Regions from separate parts of the Pseudomonas sp. GL_103 genome, predicted to be linked through region 3. Evidence: predicted binding sites of a transcription regulator. Region 3 holds the regulator's gene; each other region holds the start of a gene.
The links. Region 3 encodes sigma-54, which starts transcription at its own class of promoters, with help from an activator protein. Its sites were predicted from a motif close to ANTGGCATNNANNTTGCTNT; they were not measured.
Positions count from the first base shown of each region.

Region 1: a site for sigma-54 is predicted at 4,600-4,619, ahead of glnA (glutamate--ammonia ligase). Genes of this name have one in related genera too.
Region 2: a site for sigma-54 is predicted at 2,874-2,893, ahead of AC3IP0_RS09095 (circularly permuted type 2 ATP-grasp protein). Genes of this name have one in related genera too.

Region 1 covers NZ_CM174420.1:317,347-327,243, forward strand. The annotation lists gene ntrC (nitrogen regulation protein NR(I)) at 1-513, opposite strand, end outside; gene glnL (nitrogen regulation protein NR(II)) at 510-1,595, opposite strand; gene AC3IP0_RS01515 (DUF4124 domain-containing protein) at 1,823-2,443, opposite strand; gene AC3IP0_RS01520 (DUF4124 domain-containing protein) at 2,440-2,955, opposite strand; gene glnA (glutamate--ammonia ligase) at 3,099-4,505, opposite strand; gene thiI (tRNA uracil 4-sulfurtransferase ThiI) at 4,834-6,288, shown strand; gene typA (translational GTPase TypA) at 6,428-8,248, shown strand; gene AC3IP0_RS01540 (YkgJ family cysteine cluster protein) at 8,464-8,901, opposite strand; gene AC3IP0_RS01545 (glycogen/starch/alpha-glucan phosphorylase) at 9,158-9,897, shown strand, end outside.
Region 2 covers NZ_CM174420.1:1,982,777-1,992,673, reverse strand. The annotation lists gene AC3IP0_RS09105 (transglutaminase family protein) at 1-472, opposite strand, end outside; gene AC3IP0_RS09100 (alpha-E domain-containing protein) at 469-1,419, opposite strand; gene AC3IP0_RS09095 (circularly permuted type 2 ATP-grasp protein) at 1,432-2,841, opposite strand; gene AC3IP0_RS09090 (ribonuclease E inhibitor RraB) at 3,253-3,597, opposite strand; gene AC3IP0_RS09085 (hypothetical protein) at 3,808-4,041, opposite strand; gene speE (polyamine aminopropyltransferase) at 4,248-5,123, opposite strand; gene AC3IP0_RS09075 (PLD nuclease N-terminal domain-containing protein) at 5,361-5,552, opposite strand; gene AC3IP0_RS09070 (hypothetical protein) at 5,633-6,163, opposite strand; gene AC3IP0_RS09065 (ankyrin repeat domain-containing protein) at 6,318-6,836, opposite strand; gene AC3IP0_RS09060 (long-chain-acyl-CoA synthetase) at 6,934-8,772, opposite strand; gene AC3IP0_RS09055 (DUF3509 domain-containing protein) at 9,142-9,420, shown strand; gene mtnC (acireductone synthase) at 9,540-9,897, opposite strand, start outside.
Region 3 covers NZ_CM174420.1:933,798-943,694, forward strand. The annotation lists gene AC3IP0_RS04130 (HPr family phosphocarrier protein) at 1-87, opposite strand, end outside; gene rapZ (RNase adapter RapZ) at 103-960, opposite strand; gene ptsN (PTS IIA-like nitrogen regulatory protein PtsN) at 963-1,427, opposite strand; gene hpf (ribosome hibernation-promoting factor, HPF/YfiA family) at 1,440-1,748, opposite strand; gene AC3IP0_RS04150 (RNA polymerase factor sigma-54) at 1,823-3,316, opposite strand; gene lptB (LPS export ABC transporter ATP-binding protein) at 3,562-4,287, opposite strand; gene lptA (lipopolysaccharide transport periplasmic protein LptA) at 4,287-4,835, opposite strand; gene lptC (LPS export ABC transporter periplasmic protein LptC) at 4,822-5,394, opposite strand; gene AC3IP0_RS04170 (KdsC family phosphatase) at 5,402-5,926, opposite strand; gene AC3IP0_RS04175 (KpsF/GutQ family sugar-phosphate isomerase) at 5,926-6,900, opposite strand; gene AC3IP0_RS04180 (ATP-binding cassette domain-containing protein) at 7,176-7,985, shown strand; gene mlaE (lipid asymmetry maintenance ABC transporter permease subunit MlaE) at 7,985-8,782, shown strand; gene mlaD (outer membrane lipid asymmetry maintenance protein MlaD) at 8,782-9,249, shown strand; gene AC3IP0_RS04195 (MlaC/ttg2D family ABC transporter substrate-binding protein) at 9,261-9,897, shown strand, end outside.

The sequences.
Region 1 (9,897 bases), 620 kb from region 3:
CGATTCACCATTGATCAGCACGGTGATGTTGGAGTGACTCAAGCGTCCAATGGCGCGAAACACTTCCTGCATCGCCGGCGCTTCGCCGATGATTTCCGGGGTGCGGGTCAGGGTCGGGGCAACTTCCAGGCCCTGTTGTTCCTGAGCGTGCTGGTTGGCGCGCTTGACCAGGGAAACCGCCTCGTCGACATCGAACGGCTTGGGCAGGTACTCGAAGGCGCCGCCCTGATAGGACGCGACAGCGCTGTCCAGATCGGAGTGCGCGGTCATGATGATCACTGGCAGCCGTGGGTGCTGCTCGCGAATCCGCGCCAGAAGCTCCAGGCCGCTGGCGCCGGGCATGCGGATGTCGGAGATGATCACGTCTGGCTGCTGGCGCGCCAGGCGGCTCATCACGCCATCGGCGCTGTCGAAGCTTTGCGTGGTCATGCCTTCCTGTTGCAAGGCTTTTTCCAGGACCCAACGGATAGAACGGTCGTCATCGACGATCCACACGGTTTCACTACGGCTCATGTCGATGTGGCTCCTTGTTCCAGTGGCAGAAAGATCGAGAAGGTGGTGTGGCCGGGGTGGCTGTCACATTCGATCAGGCCCTGGTGCTGGCTGATGATGTTCTGGGTAATGGCCAGGCCCAGCCCGGTACCGTCCGGACGACCGCTGACCATGGGAAAGAAAATGGTTTCCTGAAGTTCTGCCGGGATGCCCGGGCCGTTGTCGATGATCTCGATCTTGGTCACCAGGCGATGGCGCACGTGGCCGATGGTGAACTGGCGCATGGCGCGGGTGCGCAGGCTGATGCGGCCCAGGCGCAGTTCGTTCTGGCTGCTGATGGCCTGCATCGCATTGCGCACGATGTTCAGAACCGCCTGAATCATTTGCTCGCGGTCGATCAGGACGTCGGGGATGCTTGGATCGTAGTCGCGCACCAAGGTAATGCAGCCCTGGCTTTCGGCCTCCACCAGATGGCAGACACGCTCAAGCACTTCGTGGACATTGCACATGGCCAGCGATGGCAGCTTGTTGGAGCCGAGCATGCGATCCACCAGGTTACGCAAGCGGTCGGCTTCTTCGATGATGACGTTGGTGTAGTCGCGCAGGCTTTCTTCCGGCAGTTCCCGGGCCAGCAATTGTGCCGCGCCGCGAATCCCGCCCAGGGGGTTCTTGATTTCATGGGCCAGGCCGCGCACCAGCATCTTGCTGGTTTCCTGTTTCGACAGCTGTGCTTCTTCCTTGGTGATCCGCAGCAGGCGGTCACGGGGGTGGACTTCGAGCAGCAGCAGCGTGTCGCCGTTGCTCAGAATCGGCGTTACCGCGTAGTCGACGGTCAAGGTCTGGCCGGTGAGGGCGGTGAGCATGGCTTCGCGCTTGGTGAACGGGTGCGCCTGTTCGACAGCCTGGCGCAACGAGTTCAGTGCCTCGGTCGATTCGGTAAACAACTCACTGATGAACTGCCCATGGCTGCGCTGACCGCTGATGGCCAGCAGCATCTCCGCCGCCGGGTTCATGTACTCGAGGCGCAGTTCGGCGTCGAGCAGGATGGTGGCAGTGGTGAGGTTGTCGAGTAGCAAACGGTGGAGTGCGTCGCTAATGGTCATCGGGACCTCTTTTAGGGCAGAGCATGCGCAAAAAAACGCTGGTACAGGCAAAATGCAAAAAACAAACCAAGGCTCCGAAAAGAAGCGCTTAACGCCTGAAACAGGCGTTTGACGCTCGTTTGCGTGGCGTTCTGCCAGCTTTCACGGGTACTTTCGAACCAAAATGGGTTGGAATGTGAGTACGGTGCAAGCTATTGCACCAATATAGTGCGCAAACCTGAACGAGGTTAGAAAAGTCGCAGGAAGGGATTTTTTTCTTCGCCGGGTTTGTCACTGAGCGGGCATTCCGGCCGCTGGCCGTAGTCTTCGAGAGTGCAGGGTTTGATCCTGCGCTTCTGGGCGAGAGACGTGCGCTGCATGTGGAAAGGTTGGTTGGCGGTGCGTTCGACGATGCGTCCCTGTTCGTCGAGGATTTCCACGGACAGGGTATGGCTGCCGCGATCGATGTTGCTCAAAGCGAACACCGGGCTCAGGCCGGGTTCGGCGGTGGGCTGGCCGTCGAGCAGCAATCGGTAGCGGTGACCGGGTTGCAGGGCAGGTTCGTTGGTGGCGCTGACGATGACTTCGCCGGTGTTGCTGCGGATGGTTGCGTCGGGTTCCGGGATCAGGATGCGCAGCACCTCATAGTGGAACGGCGCTTGTACTTCAGGACTGCTCTGGGCAAGCAATGGCGCTGCGCTGGAGGGCTTGGCCGCCATTCGATTGCTCGTTGTCAGTGGTACACGCCTGGCGTCGCCGGGTTTGGGCTGGTCGGTGAAAACCCGGTTGCCCTGAGCGTCGACATACATGAAGACCTCTGCCGAGGCGGGCAGGGCAATCAGGCAGGCGATCAGTAGCCAGGCCTTCAAGGCTTGTGCACCCGCTGCACGGTGAATGTCACCGCAGGGCTCTGCTGCACAACGTTTTCGCCATCGATCACTTGCACGGCGAGGCGGTGTTCGCCGCGATCGATGTTCACCAGTTGCAGGGTCGGCACGTTGCCTGGCTGGCCGTAGGGTTGACCGTCCAGCAGCAGGCGCAGCAGGTGGGGGCCTTGCAGGCGCGGCTTGATCAGTACTGTTACGGTGAACGTGCCGTTATTGGCGCGCAGGGCTTCGGTGCCGGGCAGGCCTGTCAGCTCCAGCACTTCATAGGTCTTGTGGGGTTCTTCTTTACGATCGGCTTCGGCAGCAGGTGCGGCTGCGCCGGGAGGCTGGTGCTCGACGCTGTTGAGGGGCGGCAAATCGACCGGTTGGGCACTGACGCCGTCAGGCGGTTGATTGCTGTACGCGGTGGCACCGTTGGCGTCCGTGTACTTGTAGATCTGCGCCGTGGCGGGCAGAACGATCAGCAGCAGGATGAAGAAAAAACCACGACCCATGGAATCGACCGGAAGCGAAAACGTTGGGTTGCAGCATAGGCCAGGCCGGGCGGTTCTCCCAAGTCGCTAAACATCTGGGCAATAAAAAAGCCTCCCGAAGGAGGCCTCTTTTTTGTCACGCCGCGTATTGCGACGCTACCGGATCAGCAGCTGTAGTACAGCTCGTATTCCAGTGGGTGTACGAAGGTACGTACCTTGATTTCTTCTTCGCTTTTCAGGGCGATGTAAGTGTCGATGAAGTCGTCGCTGAAAACGCCGCCTTTGGTCAGGAACGCACGACCTTTGTCCAGCTCTTCCAGGGCTTCTTTCAGGCTGCCGCAAACTTGTGGGATCTCTTTGGCCTCTTCAGGCGGCAGGTCGTACAGGTTTTTGTCAGCGGCGTCGCCAGGGTGGATCTTGTTCTGGATGCCGTCCAGGCCAGCCATCAACAGTGCGGCGAAGCACAGGTACGGGTTGGCAGCCGGATCCGGGAAGCGTGCTTCGATACGGCGGGCTTTCGGGCTCGACACGTAAGGAATACGGATCGAAGCGGAACGGTTGCGAGCCGAGTAGGCCAGCATCACTGGAGCTTCGAAGCCTGGAACCAGACGCTTGTAGGAGTTGGTCGCCGGGTTGGTGAAGCCGTTCAGGGCCTTACCGTGCTTGATGATGCCGCCGATGAAGTACAGAGCGGTGTCGGACAGGCCTGCATAGCCTTCGCCGGCGAAGGTGTTCTTGCCATCTTTCCAGATGGACATGTGTACGTGCATACCCGAGCCGTTGTCGCCGTACAGAGGCTTAGGCATGAAGGTAGCGGTACGGCCGTAGGCATCGGCTACGTTGTGCACGACGTACTTCAGGGTCTGGGTTTCGTCGGCTTTCTTCACCAGGGTGTTGAACTTGACGCCGATTTCGTTCTGGCCGGCAGTCGCCACTTCGTGGTGGTGAACTTCGACGGTCAGGCCCATTTCTTCCAGTGCGTTGCACATGGAGGTACGGATTTCGTGGTCGTGGTCGAACGGCGGAACCGGGAAGTAGCCGCCTTTGACGCCTGGACGGTGGCCTTTGTTGCCGCCTTCGATGTCCTGGTCGGACATCCACGAACCTTGTTCAGAGTAGATCTTGAACATGGAGCCGGAAATGTCGGACTTGAACTTCACCTGGTCGAAGATGAAGAACTCTGGCTCTGGACCTGCGTATACGGTGTCACCGATAGCGGTGGCTTTCAGGTACTCTTCGGCGCGCTTGGCGATCGCACGTGGGTCGCGGTCGTAGCCTTGCATGCTCGAAGGTTCGATGATGTCGCAGACCAGGATCAGGGTCGGCTCTTCGGTGAACGGATCCAGGACAGCGGTGGAGTCGTCCGGCATCAGGATCATGTCGGAGGCTTCGATGCCTTTCCAGCCAGCGATGGAGGAACCGTCGAACATTTTGCCGACTTCGAAGAAGTCGTCATCCAGCGCATCGCGAGCCGGCATGGTCACGTGGTGCTGAGTGCCTTTGGTGTCCGTGAAGCGCAGATCAATCCACTTGACGTCATGATCTTTGATGAGTTGAACCGACTTCGACATAGTGTCCTCCGGGTGGCTTCGGGCTAGTAATGGATGCCCTTAAATGTGGGTGATGCCGGCGCGAATACTCTGCCAAGGCAACCTGCCTCACAAGGGAGCAAATTGCATGCCAGTGCCCCAGCATGGGTTTTTTGCCCCAAAAACACGCTTGCGAGGGCATATTGCGCTTTAAAGCAGAAAATCTCGCCCTGTAATGTGGCGCCACCCCCAACAAATGACCTGTTTTGGTGCGCGCGAAACCTTCTGCACATTAACTGGTTAAACCTTGAGCAATTTCCGCTATAATCCGCGCCCCCCTTTTTCGGCAGGCCATGCGCGCGCTGTTTCCATGAAATTAATCGTAAAAGTCTTCCCCGAGATCACCATCAAGAGCCGCCCGGTACGGATGCGTTTCATCCGTCAATTGGCCAAGAACATCCGTGCCGTGCTCCGCGATCTGGACCCGGCCGTGGTGGTGAACGGCGTGTGGGACAACCTCGAGCTGGAAACCCGCGTCAGCGACCCCAAGGCCTTGAAGGAGATGGGCGAGCGCCTGAGCTGCATGCCGGGCATCGCGCATTTCCTGCAAATCGATGAGTACCCGCTGGGCGATTTCGACGACATCGTTGAGAAGTGCAAGCAACACTACGGTGATGCGCTGGCCGGCAAGATCTTCTCGGTGCGTTGCAAACGCGCCGGCAAGCACCCGTTCAGCTCGATAGATATTGAAAAATATGTCGGCAGCCAGTTGCGCCGTCAGTGTGGTGCCGCCGGGATCGACCTGAAAAAGCCTGAAATCGAGGTCCGGATCGAAGTTCGCGACCAACGGTTGTTCGTGATCCACAGCCAGCACAACGGCATCGGCGGATATCCGCTGGGCGCGCTGGAGCAGACCCTGGTGCTGATGTCCGGTGGCTTCGACTCCACCGTGGCGGCCTACCAGATCATGCGCCGCGGCCTGATGGCGCATTTCTGCTTCTTCAATCTGGGCGGACGTGCCCACGAACTGGGCGTCATGGAAGTCGCGCATTTCATCTGGAAGAAGTACGGCAGCTCCCAACGCGTGCTATTTGTCAGTGTGCCTTTCGAAGAAGTGCTGGGCGAAATTCTCGGCAAAGTCGATAACAGTCATATGGGCGTAGTATTGAAGCGTATGATGTTGCGCGCTTCGTCCCAAATTGCCGATCGACTGCACATCGACGCGCTGGTCACCGGTGAGGCGATCTCCCAGGTATCGAGCCAGACGCTGCCGAACCTGTCAGTGATCGATTGCGTGACCGACAAGCTGGTCTTGCGTCCGCTGATCGCGAGTCACAAGCAGGACATCATCGACCTGGCCAACGAAATCGGTACCGCCGATTTCGCCCGGCACATGCCGGAATACTGCGGCGTCATCTCGGTCAATCCGAAGACTGCAGCCAAGCGCTATCGCGTCGAGCATGAAGAGAAAGAATTCGATATGGCGGTACTCGAGCGTGCGCTCGAAAACGCCAAACTGGTGCCGATCGATCGTGTGATCGACGAATTGGGCCAGGACTTGCAGATTGAAGAAGTCAGCGAAGCGCTGGCCGGTCAGATCGTCATCGACATCCGTCACCCGGATGCCGCTGAAGACGACCCGCTGGAGCTTGCTGGCATCGAGGTACAAACGATGCCGTTTTATGCAGTGAACGCTCGTTTCAAGGAACTGGACCCTACTCGCCAGTACCTGCTGTATTGCGACAAAGGCGTGATGAGTCGCCTGCATACCCACCATTTGCTCAGTGAGGGGCATGCCAATGTGCGCGTTTATCGACCGAGCTAAGTGCCCGGGGCTGTTTGCCTGTGGCCTGCGTCACCGGCCCCCCGATGCCACCGTCAAGCTGTAACGGCTTTCACGGACGCTACTGTTAATCGCTGCCAAGACTTGTCAGCACACCGAATCCTCTGATCGAGATACACAAGTGATCGAAAATCTACGCAACATCGCCATCATTGCCCACGTTGACCATGGTAAGACCACCCTGGTAGACAAACTCCTGCGTCAATCCGGCACCCTGGAGCGCAACGAGCTCAACGACGAGCGCGTGATGGACTCCAACGACCAGGAAAAAGAGCGCGGTATTACCATTCTGGCGAAAAACACCGCCATCAACTGGAACGGCTACCACATCAACATCGTGGACACCCCGGGCCACGCCGACTTCGGCGGCGAAGTTGAACGCGTAATGTCGATGGTCGACTCCGTTCTGCTGCTGGTTGACGCTCAAGACGGCCCTATGCCGCAAACCCGTTTCGTGACCAAGAAGGCTTTCGAAGCCGGCCTGCGTCCAATCGTGGTCATCAACAAGGTTGACCGTCCAGGCGCGCGTCCGGACTGGGTTCTGGACCAGATCTTCGACCTGTTCGACAACCTGGGTGCCACCGAAGAACAGCTGGACTTCAAAGTCGTCTACGCCTCGGCCCTGAACGGTATTGCCGGTCTGGACCACACTGAGATGGCTGAAGACATGACCCCGCTGTACCAGTCGATCGTCGACAACGTACCAGCGCCGAAAGTCGACCGTGACGGTCCGTTCCAGATGCAGATCTCCGCACTGGACTACAACAGCTTCCTGGGTGTTATCGGCGTTGGCCGTATCGCTCGTGGTCGCGTCAAGCCGAACACCCCGGTTGTGGCTATCGACGCTGACGGCAAGAAGCGCAACGGTCGTATCCTGAAGCTGATGGGTCACCACGGCCTGCACCGCATTGACGTTGAAGAAGCTTTGGCTGGCGACATCGTCTGCATCAGTGGCTTCGACCAGCTGTTCATCTCCGACACCCTGTGCGACCCACTGAACGTCGAAGCGATGAAGCCGCTGACCGTTGACGAACCAACCGTTTCCATGACCTTCCAGGTAAACGACTCGCCTTTCTGCGGTAAAGAAGGCAAGTTCGTGACCAGCCGTAACATCAAGGAACGTCTGGACAAGGAACTGCTGTTCAACGTTGCTCTGCGCGTTGAAGAAGGCGACACCGCCGACAAGTTCAAAGTCTCCGGCCGTGGTGAGCTGCACCTCTCGGTACTGATCGAAACCATGCGTCGCGAAGGCTTCGAAATGGGTGTTGGTCGTCCGGAAGTGATCATCCGTATGGTTGATGGCGTCAAGCACGAACCGTACGAAAACGTGACCATCGACCTGCCGGAAGAATCCCAGGGCGCGATCATGGAACAGATCGGTATCCGTAAAGGCGACCTGACCAACATGGTTCCGGATGGCAAGGGCCGTGTGCGCCTTGAGTACAACATCCCGGCCCGTGGTCTGATCGGTTTCCGTAACGAGTTCCTGACCCTGACCTCCGGTGCAGGCATCCTGACCTCGATCTTCGACCGTTACGACACCATGAAGTCCGGTGACATGTCCGGCCGTCAGAACGGCGTGCTGGTATCGGTTGCTACCGGTAAGGCACTGACCTACTCGCTGGAAACCCTGCAGTCGCGTGGCAAGCTGTTCATCGAACACGGCCAGGACATCTATGAAGGTCAAATCGTTGGTCTGAACAGCCGCGACAACGACCTGGGTGTTAACCCAACCAAAGGCAAGAAGCTCGACAACATGCGTGCTTCGGGTAAAGACGAAACCATCGCTCTGGTTCCGCCTGTACGCTTCACTCTGGAGCAAGCTCTGGAATTCGTACAAGAAGACGAGCTGTGTGAAGTCACGCCTAAGTCCATCCGTCTTCGCAAGAAGATCCTGGGCGAAAGCGAGCGTACCCGCGCTGCCAAGAAGTCCGGTAACTAAGTCATTTAGTTAGCTGACAAAAAAACGCCCCCGACCGCAAGGCCGGGGGCGTTTTTGTTTGTCTGGGGTTTGTGTGGCGCTTGTACTGGCCTCATCGCGAGCAAGCTCGCTTGTGTTCGAGGTGAACCACAAATTGTGTGAACACCACAGAACCCCTGTGGGAGCGAGCTTGCTCGCGATGGCGGCCGATCAGCCGCCACTGGTTTCAGGAAATATCAGAACCGCTCGATACTCCGCGAACTCCGCTCGCGCTCCACTTCCTTCGGCTTGTACGCGCAATACCCCGGCCGCGGGCCGATTTTCGGGTGGTTGCGGCAGGTATCCGGGCGCTTTTCATAAATAGTGCACAGACGGCTCTTACGATCCAGGTACAGGCAATCGTTGTTGCTCATGCGCTGGAGGGTAAAGATCCCAGACTTCTGGTTGAAACGTTCGACCAGGCCTTCCTTTTGCAGACGCTTGGCGATGTTCTTCGGCGGATCACCCAGCTCGAACTCATCGACCACGCCGATGCGGATCAGATCCTTGATCTTGACCTCGACGGGCAGGGTGCAGCAGCTGGACATGCACGAGCCGCACATCGGGGCAGAGTACTTGGCCCAGGTATCGAGGCGGTCGATCTCTGCGGCAGCGATCAGGTTCGGCTTCATCATCGGTTGTTACCAGCGTGTGCATCAGGGCGCGCGATCATACCGGGACTGGTGGATTTTTGAACAACCTTTCGCCAGTTTTTTTCACAGACGGCGCAAACAACCGGAAAATAGGCACGAGCCCTGCATTGATTCAGGCACAAGACTACGCAATGTCGATCCAGTTCGTATTCAAAGGAAAAACTGCCGAACCAGAGCCTCTACCGCCTGTCAGACCGACTAGGCTCAGACAACTCCAAGCTCGCTCGAGGTCCTATCGATGACTCAAGAACCACTTGTTCGCGAAGCAGAGGTGGCCGCATTCCGCGACGCCGTCTTGACCAAACTCACTTATGCAGTGGGTAAAGACCCGGATCACGCCTTCGACCACGACTGGTTCGAAGCCATTGCCCTGGCCGCGCGGGATCACATGGTCGAGCACTGGATGGACCACACGCGGCAGATCTACCGCAAAGGCCAGAAGCGCGTTTATTACCTCTCCCTGGAATTTCTCATCGGCCGGCTGCTCTTCGACAGCCTGAGCAACCTCGGCCTGCTCGACGTGGCCCGCGAAGCCCTGACCGAACTCGGCGTCGACCTTGAGCGCATTCGCTTGCTGGAGCCCGATGCGGCCCTGGGCAACGGCGGCCTCGGGCGTCTGGCGGCGTGTTTCATGGAAAGCATGTCGACCCTCGGCATTGCCGGTCATGGCTACGGCATCCGCTATGAGCATGGTTTGTTCCGCCAGGCCATCGTCGACGGCTGGCAACAGGAGCAGACCGAACACTGGCTGGATTTCGGCAACCCGTGGGAGTTCGAGCGGCCGGAAGTGGCTTACACCATCGGTTTCGGCGGCGGTGTCGAGACCCTGACCGACGACACCGGCAAAACCAGACAAGTCTGGTCCCCGGCGGAAACCGTGCGCGCCATTGCGTATGACACGCCGGTGGTCGGTTGGCGCGGGGCAAGCGTCAACACGCTGCGCTTGTGGCGCGCCCGGGCCATGGAAGATCTGCATCT
Region 2 (9,897 bases), 1.0 Mb from region 3:
AGCGTCCGGCAAAGGCCTGGGCCGCGCTGGTGTCCACTTCCGTGGAGCCCGGCGTGTAGGTCATATGCTGGTTGAGGCCATGCATCAGATCGATCAGCGCCGTGCGATCGCGGCGTTGCTTGCATTCCTTCTCGGCGAACGCCCGCAGAGCGGCGTCGGCCTCAGTCAAACGGGTGAAGCGCAGAAACGGCAGTGCCGACTGACTCTCGTGTTCGGCCTCACGCAGTTCGTCGATATCGACCTGGCCACGGGCGCCGATGATGATCGCCTCATGGGGCTCGTCCATGGTCAGCACATGCAGGATGTTGCCGAACGGATCGAGTTGCGCGCGCACCGGACGCGGCAGGTCGAGCTGCCAGCTGAGCACGTGCTGGCGCTCGCTGTCGTGGGGAGTCAGACGCAGATACTGGATGCTCGCCCGCACCTTGTCTTCGTAGTGATAGGTGGTCTCGTGGCTAATGGAAAGTCTCATGCGGCCTCCAGATAAGAACTGTGAATCGCGTTACCCAACTGGCGCACCAGCGGGATGAACTCGGTCAGCCAGGCATGCAGGCCTTCTTCGAGAATTTCATGGATGCCGGTGTAGCGCAGGCGTGCGTCCATTTCTGCCGCCAGTCGTTGTGCGGGACGTCCATTGGCCCCCGGCAATTGCGCAAGGATCTGGTCGATTTCTTCGGTGCAGGCGCGCAGGGATCGCGGTACATCGGCCCGCAGCAACAGCAATTCGGCGACATGCCGGGCGCCAGGGGCGTCGCGGTAGATTTCCGTGTAGGCCTCGAACGACGACAACGCCCGCAACAACGCGCTCCATTGGTAATACGCGTGAGCGGTGCCATCGCTGACCGCTTCGGCCTGATCGCCGGCCATTTCGTAGCGGGCATCGAGCAGGCGCAAGGTGTTGTCCGCACGCTCGATAAAGGTCCCCAGACGAATGAAACGAAACGCGTCGTTACGCATGATGGTGCCGTAGGACGCGCCCCGAAACAGGTGGGAACGTTCCTTGATCCACTCGCAGAAACGGCTCATGCCGTAGCGACTGAGACCCTGTTCGGCGATGCCGCGAATTTCCAGCCAGGTGGCGTTGATGTTTTCCCACATGTCGGCGGTGATGCGCCCACGCACCGCATGGGCGCTGGCCCGAGCGGCACCGAGGCAGCTGTAGATGCTCGCCGGGTTGGCCGCATCCAGGGCGAAGAAATGCAACAGCCGTTCGGCATGCAGTTCGCCATGGCGCTCCAGGTAATCGTCCAGGGTGCCGGTGATCAACAGCGGCATGGCCAGTTCGTGCAAACCGTCGCCGCGACCGTCCTGCGGCATCAGCGACAGCGAATAGCTGATGTCGAGCATCCGGGCGAGGTTTTCCGCGCGCTCCAGATAACGCGACATCCAATACAAATCCGAGGCAGTTCTACTTAACATGACAGGCTTCCTTTAATCCTCGACCACCCAGGTGTCCTTGGTTCCGCCGCCCTGGGAGGAGTTGACCACCAGGGAGCCTTCGCGCAGGGCGACACGGGTCAAGCCGCCGGGCACGACCCGGGTTTCACGACCCGACAGGACAAACGGCCGCAAGTCGATGTGGCGTGGCGCAATGCCGTTTTCGACAAAGGTCGGACAGGTCGATAGCGACAACGTCGGTTGCGCGATATACGCATGGGGCTTGGCGATGATCCGCGCGCGGAAGGCTTCGATTTCCGCCGCCGTCGCTGCCGGCCCCACCAGCATTCCGTACCCGCCGGAGCCCTGGGTTTCCTTGACCACCAGTTCAGGAAGATTGGCCAGCACGTGGGAAAGCTCAGACGGATTACGGCATTGCCACGTAGGAACGTTCTTCAGGATCGGCTCTTCATCGAGGTAGAAACGGATCATGTCGGTAACGAACGGATACACCGACTTGTCGTCCGCCACCCCCGTGCCTATGGCATTGGCCAGCACCACGTTGCCGGAACGGTAGGACGACAGCAGCCCAGGTACGCCGAGCATCGATTCCGGGTTGAAGGCCAGGGGATCGAGGAAGGCGTCGTCGAGGCGACGATAAATCACGTCGACCGCTTTCGGCCCGTCGGTGGTGCGCATGTAGACCTTGTCGTCACGCACGAACAGGTCCGCGCCTTCCACCAGTTCCACGCCCATTTCCCGCGCCAGGAACGCATGCTCGAAGAATGCACTGTTGAAGCGCCCCGGCGTTAGCACCACCACGCTCGGGTTATCGATGGGGCTTGAGCTTTTCAGGGTATCGAGCAACAGGTTCGGGTAATGGTCGATGGGGGCAATGCGTTGCGCCGCGAACAGCTCGGGGAACAGGCGCATCATCATTTTGCGGTCTTCGAGCATGTAGCTGACGCCGCTCGGTGTACGCAGATTGTCTTCGAGCACGTAATACGTGCCGTCGCCGTCGCGCACCAGGTCGACGCCGGAGATGTGCGAATAGATATCGCGGTGCAGATCCAGGCCCTGCATCGCCAACTGGTACTGCTCGTTGGCCAGCACCTGCTCGGCCGGAATGATGCCGGCCCTGATGATGCGCTGCTCGTGGTAAAGGTCGGCGAGGAACATGTTCAACGCCTTGACCCGCTGGATGCAGCCGCGCTCGACAATCCGCCATTCGCTGGCGGGGATGCTGCGGGGAATGGTGTCGAAGGGAATCAGGCGCTCTGTCCCTTGCTCATCACCGTAGAGCGTGAAAGTAATCCCGGCGCGATGAAACAGCAGATCGGCCTCGCGTCGCCGTTGTGCCAAAAGCTCGTCAGGCGTTTCGGCCAGCCAACGGGCAAACTCCCGATAATGCGGGCGGACCTGGCCGCCGGCATCGTACATCTCATCAAAATAGGTGCGGATCATGCCGTACTCCTTGTCACTCGGACGTCCAGACCTTCGCAAGGCCCGTGCCATCGGCATAAACGCTTAAATTTCAATCGGTTGGATAATCAAGACACACACGCCGCACCAATCCTGTGCGGTAAATGCCCCAACCTGATTGCCCCCGCTTCATTGCAAGGCGTGGTGGTCGCCTATCACCAGCATAGCCAGAGTTGATTTCACTGCCTGGCAACGGGTGCGGATAATCCAGGCATTCGCTGAAAAGCTCACCGAACTTCCCTTTTAGCCGCCTGTTTTGGGCGGTTTTTTTTGCCGTTGTCAAAATGAAAGCAAAATCAAAAGATCGCAGCCTGCGGCAGCTCCTACAGGCCTTAAATGAAAACGGCCAACCCGAAGGTCAGCCGTCATTGCTGGTTGTCACTGTTCATAAGGTTATGCGAGTCGCCCTCGTACCTCCTGTTTCACACCCCAGCCTTCGATGATGCCGCCCAGAGGCTCGACCACTGCTTCGAAACCCTGTTCGAAGTCGCCGATGTCGTCGTAGGTGGCATACATGACCTTGCACAACTCCAGCGCCCAGGCGCCATCGTCGCGCACACTGACTTGCGCATCCAGGGATTCACCACGGTGGAAATGACCTGCCGCCCTGCGTGCCCGCTCCTCGTCCGGGAAAATGGCGTAGAACTCGATGGGATGAAACCGCGAAAAGTCAAAACCGCCTTCTTTCATGCGGCGCAGCACGCTGCTGCTGATGTCTTCTTGATAGGCTGTGCTCATGAAACGTCCTCCTCAAAACGATGGATAGACTTTCCGTACTCCCTCACCCGCAACCGAACAGCGCGAGCGACGGCAATCGATGTGCCGGCGGGAAACAAGCATGGAGCTGACAAGACCAGACCTTAGCGATTCATTCGCTGATCTCGCTTGCAGAGTAGCCTCAAGATAGAGCCTCTGCCAAGGCCCGGATGTGAATGCGAGAGGTGTCGTTCAGATTGGAGTAATGCCGAGGATTTGAATGCTGTTCTGGGACTTGAGATCTTTGACGCACGCATCAGCGGTCCGCCCTTCCAGATCGTTCAGATCCAGTTCGGCGGCGACAGGAAGAAGCCGGGCCTTGATGAGCTTGGCGGCACGCTCGTAGTCCGGGCGCTCGGTGCACTCAAAGACTTCGTTGATGGTTTCGCCATGATCATCCACGAAAGTGACTTTCCACTTTTGCATTGGTGCCTCCTCGATAAAACCCATGGATGGGCTTACCTCTATCTCGACCTTGTTAGCTGGCTAATTGTTCCGCCTTGTTCCGCCGCAATTCAATGTGGGGGCGAGCCTGCTCGCGAACGCGGTGTGTCAGTTGACCTTGATTTCAACTGACCCTCCCTCTTCGCGAGCAGGCTCGCTCCCACAGGTTTGGTGCGTGGACTGAAAGATCAGTCGTTACTTGGCTTGTTCACCGCCTGCAACACGTATTGCGGCAAGGCGAAGGCGCCGATGTGGATTTCAGGATTGTAGTAGCGGGTGATGATGCCGCTGCCCGTGAAGCGCTGTTGCAGGGTTTCGCGGGACAACTTGCGATAAGCGGTATTGGTGGCGCCCCAGGCGAAGGTCATCGAGCCACCGATGTAGGTCGGCACGGCGGCCTGGTAGAAGTGCCAGTCCGGGAACAGGCTGCGCAGGCGACCGGCGGTGGTCTTCACTTCTTCGATCTGCATGAACGGCGTGCCGTTCTGGGTCACCAGGATGCCGCCTTCGTTCAGGCAGCGGTGGCAGGCCTGGTAGAAGTTTTCCGAGAACAGCACTTCCCCCGGTCCGATCGGGTCGGTGGAGTCGGAAATGATCACGTCGAACTTTTCAGTGGTGGTGGCGACGAAACGCATGCCGTCGTCGATCACCAGGTTCAGGCGTGGATCATCGAACGCGCCCTTGGAGTGGTTAGGCAGGAACTCCTTGCACATGTCGACCACGGTGCCGTCGATCTCGACCATGGTGATGTGCTCGACGCTGCGGTGCTTGGCCACTTCACGCAACATGCCGCCGTCACCGCCGCCGATGATCAGCACGCGCTTGGCGGCGCCATGGGCGAGGATCGGCACGTGGGTGAGCATTTCGTGGTAGATGAATTCGTCGGCTTCGGTGGTCTGGATCACGCCGTCCAGCGCCATCACCCGGCCCATGCGCGGGTTCTCGAAGATCACCAGGTGCTGGTGTTCGGTGCGCACTTCGTGCAGCAGTTTTTCCATGCGAAAACGCTGGCCGTAGCCTTCGTAGAGGGTTTCCAGGTAGTCGCTGGTCGGGGTGTTGCTCATGGGAAGTGCTCCGATGAATGCGGGTGGCAACGGACGGTTACCCGCCCATGATGGCCAATCGAGCGTCTCGATTGACCGGGAAAGGCGCGCATTCTACGTCGCGGAACATGACAGGTCGAATGTGGGAGCGGGCTTGCTCGCGAAAGCGGTGAATCAGTCAACATTGATAGCGACTGACACTATGCCTTCGCGAGCAAGCCCGCTCCCACAGGGTCGGTGTTGTTTGTGGGAAAACCGTCAGAGTTTGACGTTGCCCCGCGGTCCGGCGATGGCCCAGATGATCAGCCCCAGCACCGGCAACAGCGCGATCAGCAGTACCCAGAGGATTTTCATCCCGGTCTCGGCGCTGCTTTTGAACACGTTGATGATGGCCCAGATGTCCAGGACAAAAATGATCAAGGCAACCAGGCTGTTGAACGTGGAACCCATGGTGACGCTCCCAAAGAGTGGTATGCCTCCTCAGGATAGACGGTCGTCGCGAGGATTCCTTTTTATTGACAGTGTCTGGATCAGACGTGGATCGCCACTTTCAGGGCTTCCAGGGATGGCGCGGCTGCGATGCCCGCTTCTGCGCACAATTCCAGCACCCGTGGCACGTCATCGCCGTAGACCAGGACCACCTGCAACTCGTCATCGAGCAACTGGCTGAAGTTCATCAGTGTGTAGCCACCGTTTTCCTTGTTCATGCTGCTCATCTGCACCTGGATACGGTTGAGCGCGGTCAGGGCTTCGGTCTTGGCCAGTTGCTTGGGCTTGAGATTGAACTCCACACCCGGGCCGAACGAGGCGACGATCTGCGCGAACAGGTCCATGTAGGTGTCAGCCTGGAACAGCACCGTTTCCGGCAGGCTACCGACCACCACCCACTCACCCAGCGGGATCGGGAAGGTTTCGTCGTAGTTGATGTCCGGATTGACAGTCAGGAAAGCCTCGGGATCGGTGTAGGCCTGGGCCGCTTCGTCCGCGACCTTGAGGATTTCGTCTTCGCCCATGCACCCGGAGCTGATTTTGCTGATGAGTTCGACGAGTGCGGCTTTCATGGGGAGGATCCTGTAGCGAGGTGAATTTTGAGGGCGCGAAGGATACCGCAAGGATAGATTCGAATGCCCAAAAAAGATCGCAGCCTTCGGCAGCTCCTACATTGAGTGGCGTACACCTGTAGGAGCTGCCGAAGGCTGCGATCTTTTAAAGCAATCAGCCAACCAGTTTCTGCAACTGCGCAACGGTATCGGAAGCACCCATGGTTTTAGCCGCCTCCAGCGCGGTGATGCCATTGGCGTCCTTGGCTTTCGGGTCGGCGCCCTTGCTGATCAGGTAATCGACTACTTCGACGCGGTTGAACATCGCCGCCATCATCAGCGCCGTGCGGCCATCGAAGGACGAGCCTTCAACCTGGGCGCCACCGTCGACCAAGGCCTTGATTACCGCCAGGTCGCCCTTGAAGGCGGCGCCGGCAATCGGACTCTGGCCGTTGTCGTTGCGGATCTCCGGATCGGCCTTGTGCTCCAGCAGGACTTTTACCGTGTCCACATGACCGTGATAAGCGGCCAGCATCAGCAAGGTATCGCCCTTGTGGTTACGCAGGTTCGGCGGCAAACCCTTGGTCAGCAGCGCGGCCATCATCGCCGCATCGCCCTCCCGTGCCTTGTTGAATACCTGTTCGGTGAATTCAGCGGCTTCTTCGGGGGTCATCTGGCGGCTTTTGTCTGACATTGGGCACTCCCTTTTCTGTCATTCGTAAAAGCCGACAGTTTCCCGAGCGCCCCCGGCACTGTCACTTGTTTTTTCTCATGGGCCGCCATAGCCAGATTCAATAGCGATACTTGCCGCCGTGAATGTCGGACAACAACTGCTCAGTGACCTGCACGTAAGTCTGCGTTCCCGGCAGCCAGGCATAGATCGGGTCATCTCCGGTTTTACCCGGGTCGAAGGCCTCGTCCTTGAGTCGGGTCTTCTGATATTTGAACGTCCCGGTGGTCTCCATTTTCACTTTCACCCGCAGGAACAACGGCACCGCATAGGCCGGCATTTGCTCGCGGGCGAACGCCAGCAGTTCACTGAAGTCCAGGGTCGCCAGGGATTCGGCGGGAGTGATCGCCGCCATCCCGGCCCGGCCATTGGTGTTGCGGATTTCCACGCCATAGGCCACGGCTTCGGAAATGAGCGGGTGTTGCAGGAGGATGTTTTCGACCTCTGTGGTCGAGACGTTTTCGCCCTTCCAGCGGTAGGTGTCGCCCAGGCGGTCGACAAACTGCGCATGCCCAAAGCCGATGTTGCGCAACAGGTCGCCGGTGTTGAAGTAGCGGTCGCCTTTTTCGAACACATCCTGAAGCACGACCTTGGCGGTTTTCTGCGGATCGGTGTAGCCGTCAAGCGGTGCCTTGTCGTCGATTTTTGCCAGCAACAACCCCTGCTCGCCCTTGGCGACCTTGCGCATCAGGCCATTGGCCTGACGAATCGGCGCGCCACTGTCATGGTCGTACGCGACCAGCTCCCAGGACATCAGGGAAAAACCGATGGTGTTGTCGAAATTGAGAATGTTGGTGAAACCGATATTGCCGTCGCTGGCGGCGTACAACTCACAGATGTGATTCACCGCAAAGCGGGTCTTGAACTCGCTCCAGGCGCCGGGACGCAAGCCGTTGCCGATCATTTTCTTCACATCGTGCCGGCTGTCGTCGGCGCTGGGCGGTTGATCGACCAGGTAGCGGCACAGTTCGCCGACATAACCGATGGTGGTCGCCCGGTACTTGCGCGCATCGTTCCAGAACTGACTGGCGCTGAATTTGCGGCGGATGGCGAACCCGCTGGCACCACTGACGGCCGAACCCCAGCACACGCAAAGGCCCGTGGCGTGGTACAGCGGCAAGGTGCAATAGACGACATCGTCCGGGCGCATGTCCAGGGCGATCATGCCGAAGCTCGCGGAGCTGCGCATCCAGCGTCCGTGCTTGAACACGCCCGCCTTGGGCAGCCCCGTGGTGCCGGAGGTGTAGATATAAAAGCAGGGATCGTCGAAGAAAATCTGCCGGCTGCTGGCCGGGTTGTCGCTGGCGTCGTCGAGACTGACGGTCATCAGGTTGACGAACCCTTCAGGCGCGATACCGGGTTGGCGAGAGGTGTCCTGATCGGCGACGAACCAGGTTCGGTCAGCCTTGATCGACACCCGATCACGCACTGCCAGGTACGCCGGGACCAACTCTTCACCGACAATGATCGCCACCGGCGTCACCAGATTCACACTGTGCACCAGGGTGTCGCGGGTCTGGGAGGTATTGAGCAGCGCACTGATCGCGCCGACCTTGGCCACCGCCAGAATCGTCACCAGCAGTTCCGGGCGGTTCTCGATGAAGACCGCCACCACATCACCCTTGCCGATGCCTTGGCTGATCAGGTGATGGGCGATGCGATTGGCCCATTGGTTGACCTCGGAGTAACTGAGCGTTACGTCGCCTTGCAACAGCGCCAGGCCATCCGGATTACGCAACGTGGCTTGCTCGAAACTCCAACCCAAACCACACGTTTGGGTCGGGTCCTTGACGTTGGCGGCCTTCATGCCCTTCACCACCCGAGGGATGGCCTTGGCGATGGAAGGCAGCTTGCGGAGCATCATGCCCCAGGTAATCGTGTCGTTCGACGTGCGACTCATGTTGCTCCCGTTCGATCTTTTTATTGTCGGGCTGCGATGACTGAGCCCGAAAATACGTCAACGGTTCTTGAGCTGTACACGCGGTTTTTGAAATGTTTTGTATCTACGATCTTGATCCGCGATCTGTTCCGCGATTGATACAGGGCCAATCGTGAACCCCCGCACACGCAATGGTTCCATCGAATCGCCGAGCGACCGCGCAAAATGCAGGATGCACGATGGCCGTTCATGCAGAATGCACGAAAGCAAAAATCACCACTGATACTAACTTGTTGTTTTATAACGTTATTTTCAAGCAGCCAAGGCTGGCACAATCACTGCAACCCTCTCCGTATGCTTGCCATTCAAGAGCCAACGGAGCTGAAAGACATGAACCTGATTCAGGAAAAATTTTCGTCCCTGTTCTCCAACTTCGAAGTCACCACCCAGGCCCGCCCTGACGGTGGGATCCTGCTGACCCTGAGCGGCGGCGAAGGCAAAGTGTTCAAGCGCTCGATTTCCTACCAGCAATTGCACAATGGTGACCAACTGACGTGGGTGATCAGTGCGATTCGCCGCGACCTCGCCGAACAAGCCAGTGAACTGCCGCAGATTTCCATGCTGCAGAGCCAGCAACGGTTTGCGCTGCCGACCTATCACTCGCTGTAGAAAATGCGGAAAAAAATGTGGGAGCGAGCCTGCTCGCGAAAGCGGAGTGTCATTCAACGTTGATGTTGACTGACACGGCCTCTTCGCGAGCAGGCTCGCTCCCACAGGTTTTGTGGCGTTTAGAGATTAGCGGGGTTTATCCGCGCAAAGCTGTCCACGGTGATATGACCTGCCAGTTCGCCGCCCTCACGGGCCAACCCGCAGGTGGCCATCCCCGCCGTGCGCGCCGCGTCGAGTTCCTCGACGATGTCCGACAGAAACAGAATCTGCCCCGCCTCGACGTTGATGGCTTGCGTGATGTTGGCGTAGGACTGCGCCTCGCGCTTGGGGCCCGAAGTGGTATCGAAATAGCCGCTGAACAGTGGCGTCAGATCCCCCGCCTCCGAGCAACCGAAGATCAACCGCTGGGCCTGGATCGAACCGGACGAGTAAACAAACAGTTGAAAGCCGTCCTGATGCCAGCGCTTCAGCGCTTCA
Region 3 (9,897 bases):
GAACTGACCTGCTACCCCAACGAATTTTGCAGAAGCGCGAGCGTGCAGGCCCAATTTATTGATGATTTCGATTTCCAGAGCAGGCATCGCGATGTGAATCCTTTAGCTGAGGTCGCGGTGGCGGACCTGGACGTTCTTCAGGGATTGTTGCAGCGTCTGGCCCAGACGCTCGGTCAGGTAGACGGAACGGTGATGTCCGCCAGTGCAGCCAATGGCAATGGTGACGTAGGCGCGGTTGCTGGCGGCAAAACGAGGCAGCCACTTTAGCAGGTACGTGGAAATGTCCTGGAACATCTCTTCGACATCCGGCTGTGCCGCCAGGTATTCGGCAACCGGTTGATCGAGCCCGGACTGCTCGCGCAATTCCGGTTTCCAGTAAGGGTTGGGCAGGCAGCGCACATCGAACACCAGGTCGGCGTCCACCGGCATGCCGCGCTTGAAGCCGAAGGATTCCACCAGGAACGCAGTCCCCGGCTCGGGCTGATTCAACAGGCGCAGTTTGATGGCGTCGCGCAATTGGTACAGGTTCAGGCTGGTGGTGTTGATCTTGAGATCGGCGAGGTCGGCAATCGGCCCGAGCAGGTCACTCTCGACGCTGATGGCTTCGGCCAGCGAGCGGTTGGCGTTGGTCAGGGGGTGACGTCGGCGGGTTTCCGAGAAGCGCTTGAGCAGGGTTTCTTCGTCGGCGTCCAGGTACAGCACATCGCACTGGATGTGGCGGCTGCGGACTTCTTCGAGCAGGTCGGGGAAGCGTGACAGGTGGCTGGGCAGGTTGCGCGCGTCAATGGAAACGGCGACCAGTGGCTGCAACAGCTCGGTATGAACCAAGGCTCGTTCGGCCAACTCCGGCAGCAGGCCGGCAGGCAGGTTGTCGATGCAGTAGTAGCCGTTGTCCTCAAGAACGTTGAGGGCGGTACTTTTACCTGAGCCGGAACGGCCACTGACGATGATCAAGCGCATGATTACTGACCGTTTTGCTCGTCCAGGACAACCTGATACAGGGCTTCGTTGCTTGCAGCACTACGCAGCTTTTCGCGAACTTCCTTGCGGTCGAGCATGCTGGCGATCTGTCGCAGCAGCTCAAGGTGCGCATCGGTGGCGGCTTCCGGGACCAGCAGTACGAACAGCAGGTCAACCGGCGCACCATCGATGGCGTCGAAATCGATAGGGGCGTCCAGGTGCATCAATGCACTGATGGGCGAAACACAGCCCTTGAGACGGCAATGTGGAATGGCGATGCCATTGCCAAACCCGGTGGAGCCGAGTTTTTCACGGGCAATCAGTGCCTCGAAGACATCTTGCATCTCCAGGGCCGGCACTTCGCGGGCGATCAGATTGGCAATTTGTTCGAGGGCTTTCTTTTTACTGCCTCCCGGCACGTTCACCAGGGAACGGCCGGGGGTCAGGATACTTTCAAGTCGGATCATGGGTAGGGAGTGTTAACGACCGGTTGCGCCCTGGAGGAGGCTCTGGGTCTTTTCCTTATGTTTTTTGAGTTGTTTATCCAGCTTGTCGGTGAGTGCGTCGATCGCGGCATACATATCAGTATGTTCCGCGTTGGCGACCACTTCATTCCCGGGAATATGCAGCGTGGCTTCGATTTTCTGCTTCAGTTTTTCGACGGTCATCGTGACCTGCACATTAGTGATCTTGTCGAAATGTCGCTCCAATCGTTCGAGTTTTTCGCCGATGTAGGTGCGAAGAGGTTCGGTCACTTCCAGTTGGTGTCCACTGATGTTGACTTGCATACAGCTTCTCCTTCGTTGCCAGTGCATAAAGCGGTAGATCAGATGATCTACCACTGGAACGCTGTGGCGTGGCCCTACATCAACCGCTTGCGTTCGCTCGAAGGCGCGATCCCGAGGGATTCACGGTACTTGGCGACGGTGCGGCGAGCCACCTGAATGCCTTGTGCCTCCAGTAAACCAGCGATCTTGCTGTCACTCAACGGCTTTTTCTGATTTTCCGCTGCAACCAGTTTTTTGATGATCGCCCGGATCGCCGTGGACGAGCATTCGCCGCCTTCGGAGGTGCTTACGTGGCTGGAAAAAAAGTACTTCAGTTCATAAATGCCCCGGGGGGTGTGCATGAACTTCTGGGTGGTCACCCGTGAAATCGTCGACTCATGCATGCCCACCGCTTCGGCGATGTCATGCAGCACCAGCGGCTTCATGGCTTCGTCGCCGTACTCCAGAAAGCCGCGCTGATGCTCGACGATCTGGGTGGCAACCTTCATCAGGGTTTCATTGCGGCTTTGCAGGCTCTTGATGAACCAACGGGCCTCCTGCAACTGATTGCGCATGAAGGTGTTGTCGGCGCTGGTGTCGGCGCGGCGCACGAAACCGGCGTACTGGGCATTGACCCGCAGCCGTGGCACCGACTCCTGATTGAGCTCCACCAGCCAGCGCTCGTTGTCCTTGCGCACGATGACGTCAGGAACGACGTACTCGGCTTCGGTGGACTCGATCTGCGAGCCCGGGCGCGGGTTGAGGCTCTGGACCAGCTCGATGACCTGGCGCAGCTCATCTTCCTTGAGCTTCATGCGACGCATCAACTGGCTGTAGTCGCGGCTGCCAAGCAGGTCGATGTAATCGGTGACCAGGCGCTTGGCCTCGGCCAGCCAAGGGGTCTTTGCAGGTAACTGGCGCAATTGCAGCAGCAGGCATTCGCCCAGGTTGCGGGCGCCGATGCCGGCAGGCTCGAATTGCTGGATGCGGTGCAGGACGGCTTCGATTTCGTCCAGTTCGATGTCCAGTTCCGGGTCGAAGGCTTCGAGGATTTCCTCGAGGGTTTCGTCCAGGTAGCCCTGATTGTTGATGCAGTCGATCAGGGTCACGGCGATCAGGCGATCGGTGTCGGACATCGGGGCCAGGTTCAGTTGCCACAGCAAGTGACTCTGCAGGCTTTCGCCGGCCGAGGTGCGGGTGGTGAAGTCCCACTCGTCATCATCATTGCTGGGCAGGCTGCTGGCGCTGGTCTGGTAAACGTCTTCCCACGCGGTGTCGACGGGGAGTTCGTTGGGAATACGCTCGTTCCAGTCACCCTCATCGAGGTTATCGACCGTCGGGGCGCTTTCCTGATAGGAAGGTTCCTGAATGTCAGTGTTGGGCTTTTGTTCGGCGTTGTCGGCCAAGGGATCGGAATTATCGAAGTCGTCGCCTTCTTCCTGGCGTTCGAGCATCGGATTGGACTCCAGGGCCTCCTGGATTTCCTGTTGCAGGTCCAGGGTCGACAATTGGAGCAGGCGGATGGCCTGTTGCAGCTGCGGTGTCATCGTCAGCTGCTGGCCCATTCTCAAGACTAGCGATGGTTTCATGGCAGGGGCTTAACACCTTATTCGCCGGCGCACATGCGCCATCCACTACAGGGCGCCGGGGCGCCAAACTTAAGCAAATTATATGCCTGAAACTAAAGGGTTTGCCTAGAGCGCTGTAACAATAAAAAACTATAAAGCTGTGTTGCAGCGCTGCCCTTGTTGAGGGCTGACCACGCCCGTCTGCACGAGGCGCTGGTGAATGGCTGGTCAGGTGCCCGGGCGACTGCCTGGGCACGGCTCAGCGCTTACAGGCGGAACTCATGGCCCAGATACACTTCCTTGACCAGGTCGTTGGCCAGGATGGTCTCTGCGTCGCCTTCGGCGATCAGTTGACCGTCATTGACGATATAGGCGGTTTCACAGATATCCAGGGTTTCACGAACGTTGTGGTCCGTGATCAGCACGCCAATGCCTTTGGCCTTGAGGTGGTGAATGATCTGCTTGATGTCGCCGACCGAAATCGGGTCCACGCCGGCGAAGGGTTCGTCGAGGAGGATGAATTTCGGGTTGGTGGCCAGGGCGCGGGCGATTTCCACGCGACGGCGCTCACCACCGGACAGGCTCATGCCCAGGTTGTCGCGGATGTGACTGATGTGGAACTCCTGCAGCAAGCTTTCCAGCTCCTTGCGGCGACCGGCCTTGTCGAGTTCCTTGCGGGTCTCGAGGATGGCCATGATGTTGTCGGCCACCGACAGCTTGCGGAAGATCGATGCTTCCTGCGGCAAGTAGCCGATACCGGCCTTTGCACGGCCGTGCATCGGCTGGTGGCTGACGTCCAGGTCATCGATCAGGACGCGGCCCTGGTCGGCTTGCACCAGGCCGACGATCATGTAGAAACAGGTAGTCTTGCCGGCGCCGTTCGGGCCAAGCAGGCCGACGATCTGGCCGCTGTCGATGGACAGGCTGACGTCACGCACGACCTGGCGGCTCTTGTAGCTCTTGGCCAGATGCTGAGCTTTCAGAGTTGCCATTACTGGGCCTTTTTCTCGTCGGTTTTCTTCTTCGGCTGGATCACCATGTCGATACGCGGACGCGACTCGGTGATCTTGCTGCCTGTGGCGCGACCGGCGCTGGCGAGCTTCTTGTCCGTGTCGTAGACAATTTTCTCGCCTTGGGTGACGTTGTTGTCCTTGTCGACAACTTTGGCCTTGTCGATCAGTACGACGCGATTTTGCGAGGCGTGATACTGGATCGTCACGCCCCAGCCCTGAACAGGCTTGGTATCGCCAGCCGTTTGCAATTGCTCGAAGTACGCAAGGTTGCCCACCGAGGTCACTACGTCAATGTCGCCAGTCGGGGTGCGGGTGATGGTAACGGTGTTGCCTGTCACCTTCATCGAGCCTTGGGTGATGATCACGTCACCCTTATAGGTAGCAATACCTTGCTTGTCGTCCAGTTGGGCATCGTCGGCCTGAATGCGGATCGGCTGCTGTTGATCTTCCGGCAGAGCCCAGGCGCTCACGCTTCCCAGTGCTGCGCCCAGACTGAGCAAAATCGGGAGGGTTTTAACGAGCCTCATACTGTCCTCTTACGTTCGATAGCAGGTGTATCCTGCTTTCTTTCAAATACGCTTTCATTCCCTTGCCAGTCGATACACCGCCAGCGCCGTCGATTCTAACGTCTTGCTCGGTCTGCGCATATTGCTGCTGCGGGAACACGGTCATGCGGGTGCTGGTGATCAGGGTTCTACGGTTTTTCTCGTCGAATCGCGTGATGCGCACGTCGTCGATCAGTTCGACCTGTGTGCCATCAGGGTTGACCTCGCCGCGCAGGCTCTGGACGTGCCACGGGAATTCAGTGCCGCGGAACACATTCAGGTCGGGGTTGGTCAGCAATGTCACTTCGGTCGCTTTCAGGTGCTCGACCTTGTCGGACACCAGATCATATTGCAGCTTGCCATCCGGCAGGTACTGCACGCTGTGGGCGTTGATGGCGTAATAGTCGATTGCGCTTTCATCGACCGGCGTTACCGGCTTGTCGAGGAAGCGTTCCGGGCTGATGTTCCAGTAGCCAACCGCAGCGAATATCGCCGCGATGCAACTGTACATCAGGGTGTTGCGAAATTTTTTGCTCAGCATAGTGGGCTCACAGGTACGCCGCATTGGCCGCATCGAGGCGGTCCTGGGCGCGCAGGATCAATTCGCAGAATTCGCGAGCGGCACCTTCGCCGCCACGGGCGAGGGTGATGCCGTGAGCGTGTTCACGCACGAAACTGGCGGCATTGGCCACTGCCATGCCCAGGCCGACGCGGCGAATCACCGGCAGGTCCGGCAGGTCGTCGCCGAGGTAGGCCACCTGTTCATAGCTCAGGTTGAGTTGGGCCAACAGTTCGTCGAGTACCACCAGTTTATCTTCGCGACCCTGATAGAGGTGCGGGATACCGAGGTTTTTGGCCCGCCGCTCGACCACCGGGGTCTTGCGGCCACTGATGATGGCGGTCTGCACGCCTGCGGCCATCAGCATCTTGATGCCCTGGCCGTCGAGGGTGTTGAAGGTCTTGAACTCGCTGCCGTCTTCGAGGAAGTACAGGCGCCCGTCGGTCAGCACGCCATCGACATCGAACACCGCCAGCTTGATCTGTTTGCCGCGTTGTAGCAGGTCCGCACTCATTACATTACTCCCGCACGCAGCAAGTCGTGCATGTTCAAGGCGCCGACCGGGCGGTCTTCACGGTCGACCACAACCAGCGCGTTGATTTTATGATCTTCCATGATTTTCAGCGCTTCGGCGGCGAGCATCTCGGCGCGGGCAGTCTTGCCGTGTGCAGTCATGACCTGGTCGATGGTAGCGCTATGGATGTCGATGCTACGGTCCAGCGTGCGGCGCAAGTCACCGTCGGTAAAGATCCCGGCCAGCTTTCCATCGGCTTCCAGGATCACGGTCATGCCCAGGCCTTTGCGGGTCATTTCCATTAGCGCATCCTTCAGCAGGGTGCCGCGCTGTACTTGCGGCAACTCTTGCCCGGCGTGCATGACATTTTCCACTTTCAGCAGCAGGCGTCGACCCAGAGCGCCCCCAGGATGGGAAAAGGCGAAGTCTTCGGCGGTAAAGCCACGGGCTTCCAGCAGCGCGACGGCCAAGGCGTCGCCCATGACCAGGGCGGCGGTGGTCGACGAGGTTGGGGCCAGGTTCAGCGGACAGGCTTCGTGCTCGACGTGAACATTCAGGTTGACCTCGGCGGCCTTGGCCAGCGGCGAGTCAGGGTTGCCGGTCATGCTGATCAACTGGATGCCCAGGCGCTTGATCAGTGGCAACAGGGTCACGATTTCATTGGTGGAACCGGAATTCGAGAGCGCCAGAATGATGTCGTCGCGGGTAATCATGCCCATGTCACCGTGGCTGGCTTCAGCCGGGTGCACAAAAAACGCCGTGGTGCCGGTGCTGGCCAGGGTCGCGGCAATCTTGTTGCCGATGTGCCCCGACTTGCCCATGCCGACCACGACCACGCGGCCTTTGCTGGCCAGAATCATCTCGCAAGCGCGTACGAAATCTGCGTCGATATGGGGCAGCAGGCCTTGCACGGCTTCTACCTCGAGGCGGATGGTGCGTTGTGCTGATTGAATCAGGTCGCTGGATTGGCTCATGTCAGAAATCGTATAGCCTGATGAAAAGGCGGCGATTATAGCGGTTATGATCGAATCCCTCACGCTAGTTCGTCGCACATTGCCATCCATGGTGCCGGAAACCTTCTAAATGGGGCTTTCAACCTGTCATGCAGTTGAACATGTCCTGGCTTTGGCCTTGGGCGCGTAGCCTTTGCAGTGATATAGTTCGCCGCCAGTTCGGCCTGCCCGGGAGGTATGTGCTTTCGTCAGAAAGCCAGGCGTCCGAGTGAGAGGCTGCATCGCAAGGAGTTTAGATGAGTGCCGATAACGCCTACGCGGTCGAGCTGAAGGGACTGTCCTTCAAGCGCGGTGCGCGCAGCATTTTCAATAATGTCGATATCCGTATCCCGCGCGGCAAGGTCACCGGCATCATGGGGCCTTCCGGGTGTGGCAAGACTACGCTCCTGCGTCTGATGGGCGCTCAGTTGCGACCAACCAAGGGCGAAGTCTGGGTCAACGGTCAGAACCTGCCAAAACTGTCGCGCAGCGACCTGTTCGATGCACGCAAGCATATGGGCGTGCTGTTTCAGAGCGGCGCACTGTTTACCGACCTCGATGTCTTCGAGAACGTCGCTTTTCCGCTGCGGGTTCACACGCAACTGCCGGATGAAATGATCCGCGACATCGTCCTGCTCAAGCTGCAGGCCGTGGGCTTGCGGGGTGCCATCGAACTGATGCCCGACGAGCTTTCCGGCGGCATGAAGCGCCGTGTTGCGCTGGCCCGGGCGATCGCTCTCGACCCGCAGATCCTCATGTACGACGAGCCCTTTGTCGGCCAGGACCCCATCGCAATGGGCGTTCTGGTGCGCCTCATCCGGTTGCTCAACGATGCGTTGGGCATCACCAGCATCGTGGTATCCCACGACCTGGCCGAGACCGCGAGCATTGCCGATTACATTTATGTGGTGGGCGATGGTCAGGTGTTGGGGCAGGGTACGCCAGACGAGTTGATGAACTCGGATGAACCGCGCATTCGCCAGTTCATGACCGGTGAACCCGACGGCCCGGTTCCGTACCACTTTCCAGCGACGGATTACCGCGCAGATCTTCTGGGGAAGCGCTGATGCGCAGAATTTCATTGATAGAACGCGTTCGCCGCTTCGGCCAGGCCGGCATCGATGTGTTGGCGGTGTTCGGGCGTTCGAGCTTGTTCCTGTTCCATGCCTTGCTTGGTCGGGGCGGCATCGGTGGCGGTTTCGGGCTGCTGGTCAAGCAGTTGCATTCGGTGGGCGTGATGTCCCTGGTGATCATCGTGGTCTCCGGGGTGTTCATCGGCATGGTGCTGGCGCTGCAGGGCTTCAACATTCTTTCCAGCTATGGTTCAGAGCAGGCTGTCGGGCAGATGGTTGCCCTGACGCTGCTGCGTGAACTGGGGCCGGTGGTGACCGCTTTGCTGTTCGCCGGACGCGCAGGTTCCGCGTTGACCGCCGAAATCGGCAACATGAAGTCCACCGAGCAGTTGTCCAGCCTGGAAATGATCGGGGTCGACCCGCTCAAGTACATCATTGCGCCACGCTTGTGGGCCGGCTTCATTTCCCTGCCGGTGCTGGCGATGATTTTCAGCGTGGTGGGTATCTGGGGCGGCTCGTGGGTAGCTGTCGACTGGCTGGGAGTCTATGAAGGTTCCTACTGGTCGAACATGCAGAACAGCGTGACGTTCTCCGACGATGTGCTCAACGGGATCGTCAAAAGCATCGTCTTTGCCTTTGTGGTGACCTGGATCGCCGTATTCCAAGGCTATGACTGCGAACCCACTTCCGAGGGGATCAGTCGTGCCACTACCAAGACCGTTGTGTATGCCTCGTTGGCAGTGCTCGGCCTGGACTTTATTCTGACCGCCTTGATGTTTGGAGATTTCTGATGCAAAACCGCACCCTGGAAATCGGTGTCGGCCTTTTCTTGCTGGCTGGCATCCTGGCTTTGCTCTTGTTGGCGTTGCGGGTCAGTGGCCTGTCCCCGACTCCGAGCACTGACACATATAAACTTTACGCCTACTTCGACAATATCGCCGGTTTGACGGTCAGAGCAAAGGTGACCATGGCTGGTGTGACCATCGGCAAGGTCACGGCCATCGATCTGGATCGCGACAGTTTCACCGGTCGGGTGACCATGCAGCTGGAAAAACGCATCGATAATCTGCCGGCGGACTCTACTGCATCTATCCTGACCGCTGGCCTGTTGGGCGAGAAGTACATCGGTATCAGCGTGGGCGGGGAAGACGCCCTGCTCAAGGATGGTGGAACCATCCATGACACGCAGTCATCGCTGGTGCTCGAAGACCTGATCGGTAAATTCCTGCTCAATACCGTTAGCAAAGAAGCTAAATGAGGAACTGTTAAATGATCTCTACCTTGCGACGTGGCCTGTTGGTAATGCTCGCGGTGTTTCCGTTGGTGTCCCACGCCGTAGCGGCGCCTTCGGCGCACGATCTGGTGCAGGACACAACCAACCGTATGCTTGCGGACCTGGCGGCAAACAAAGAGAAGTACAAGAAGGACCCGCAGGACTTCTACACGGCGCTGGACAACATCGTCGGGCCGGTTGTGGATGCCGAGGGTATTTCCAAGAGCATCATGACGGTCAAATACTCGAAGAAAGCATCCCCGGCGCAGATGAAGACCTTCGAAGAAAACTTCAAGAAGGGTCTGTTCCAGTTCTATGGCAATGCCTTGCTGGAGTACAACAACCAGGGCATCACCGTCGATCCGGCCAAAGACGAGTCGGGCGACCGTACCAGCGTTGGCATGACCGTCAAGGGCAGTAGTGGCGCGATCTATCCAGTGTCCTACACGCTGGAAAAGATCAACGGCGAGTGGAAACTGCGTAACGTCATCATCAACGGCATCAACATCGGCAAGCTGTTCCGCGATCAGTTCGCCGATGCGATGCAGCGCAATGGCAACGACCTGGACAAGACCATCAATGGTTGGGCCGGGGAAGTCGCCAAGGCCAAGGAAGCCACCGACAAGCAACCAG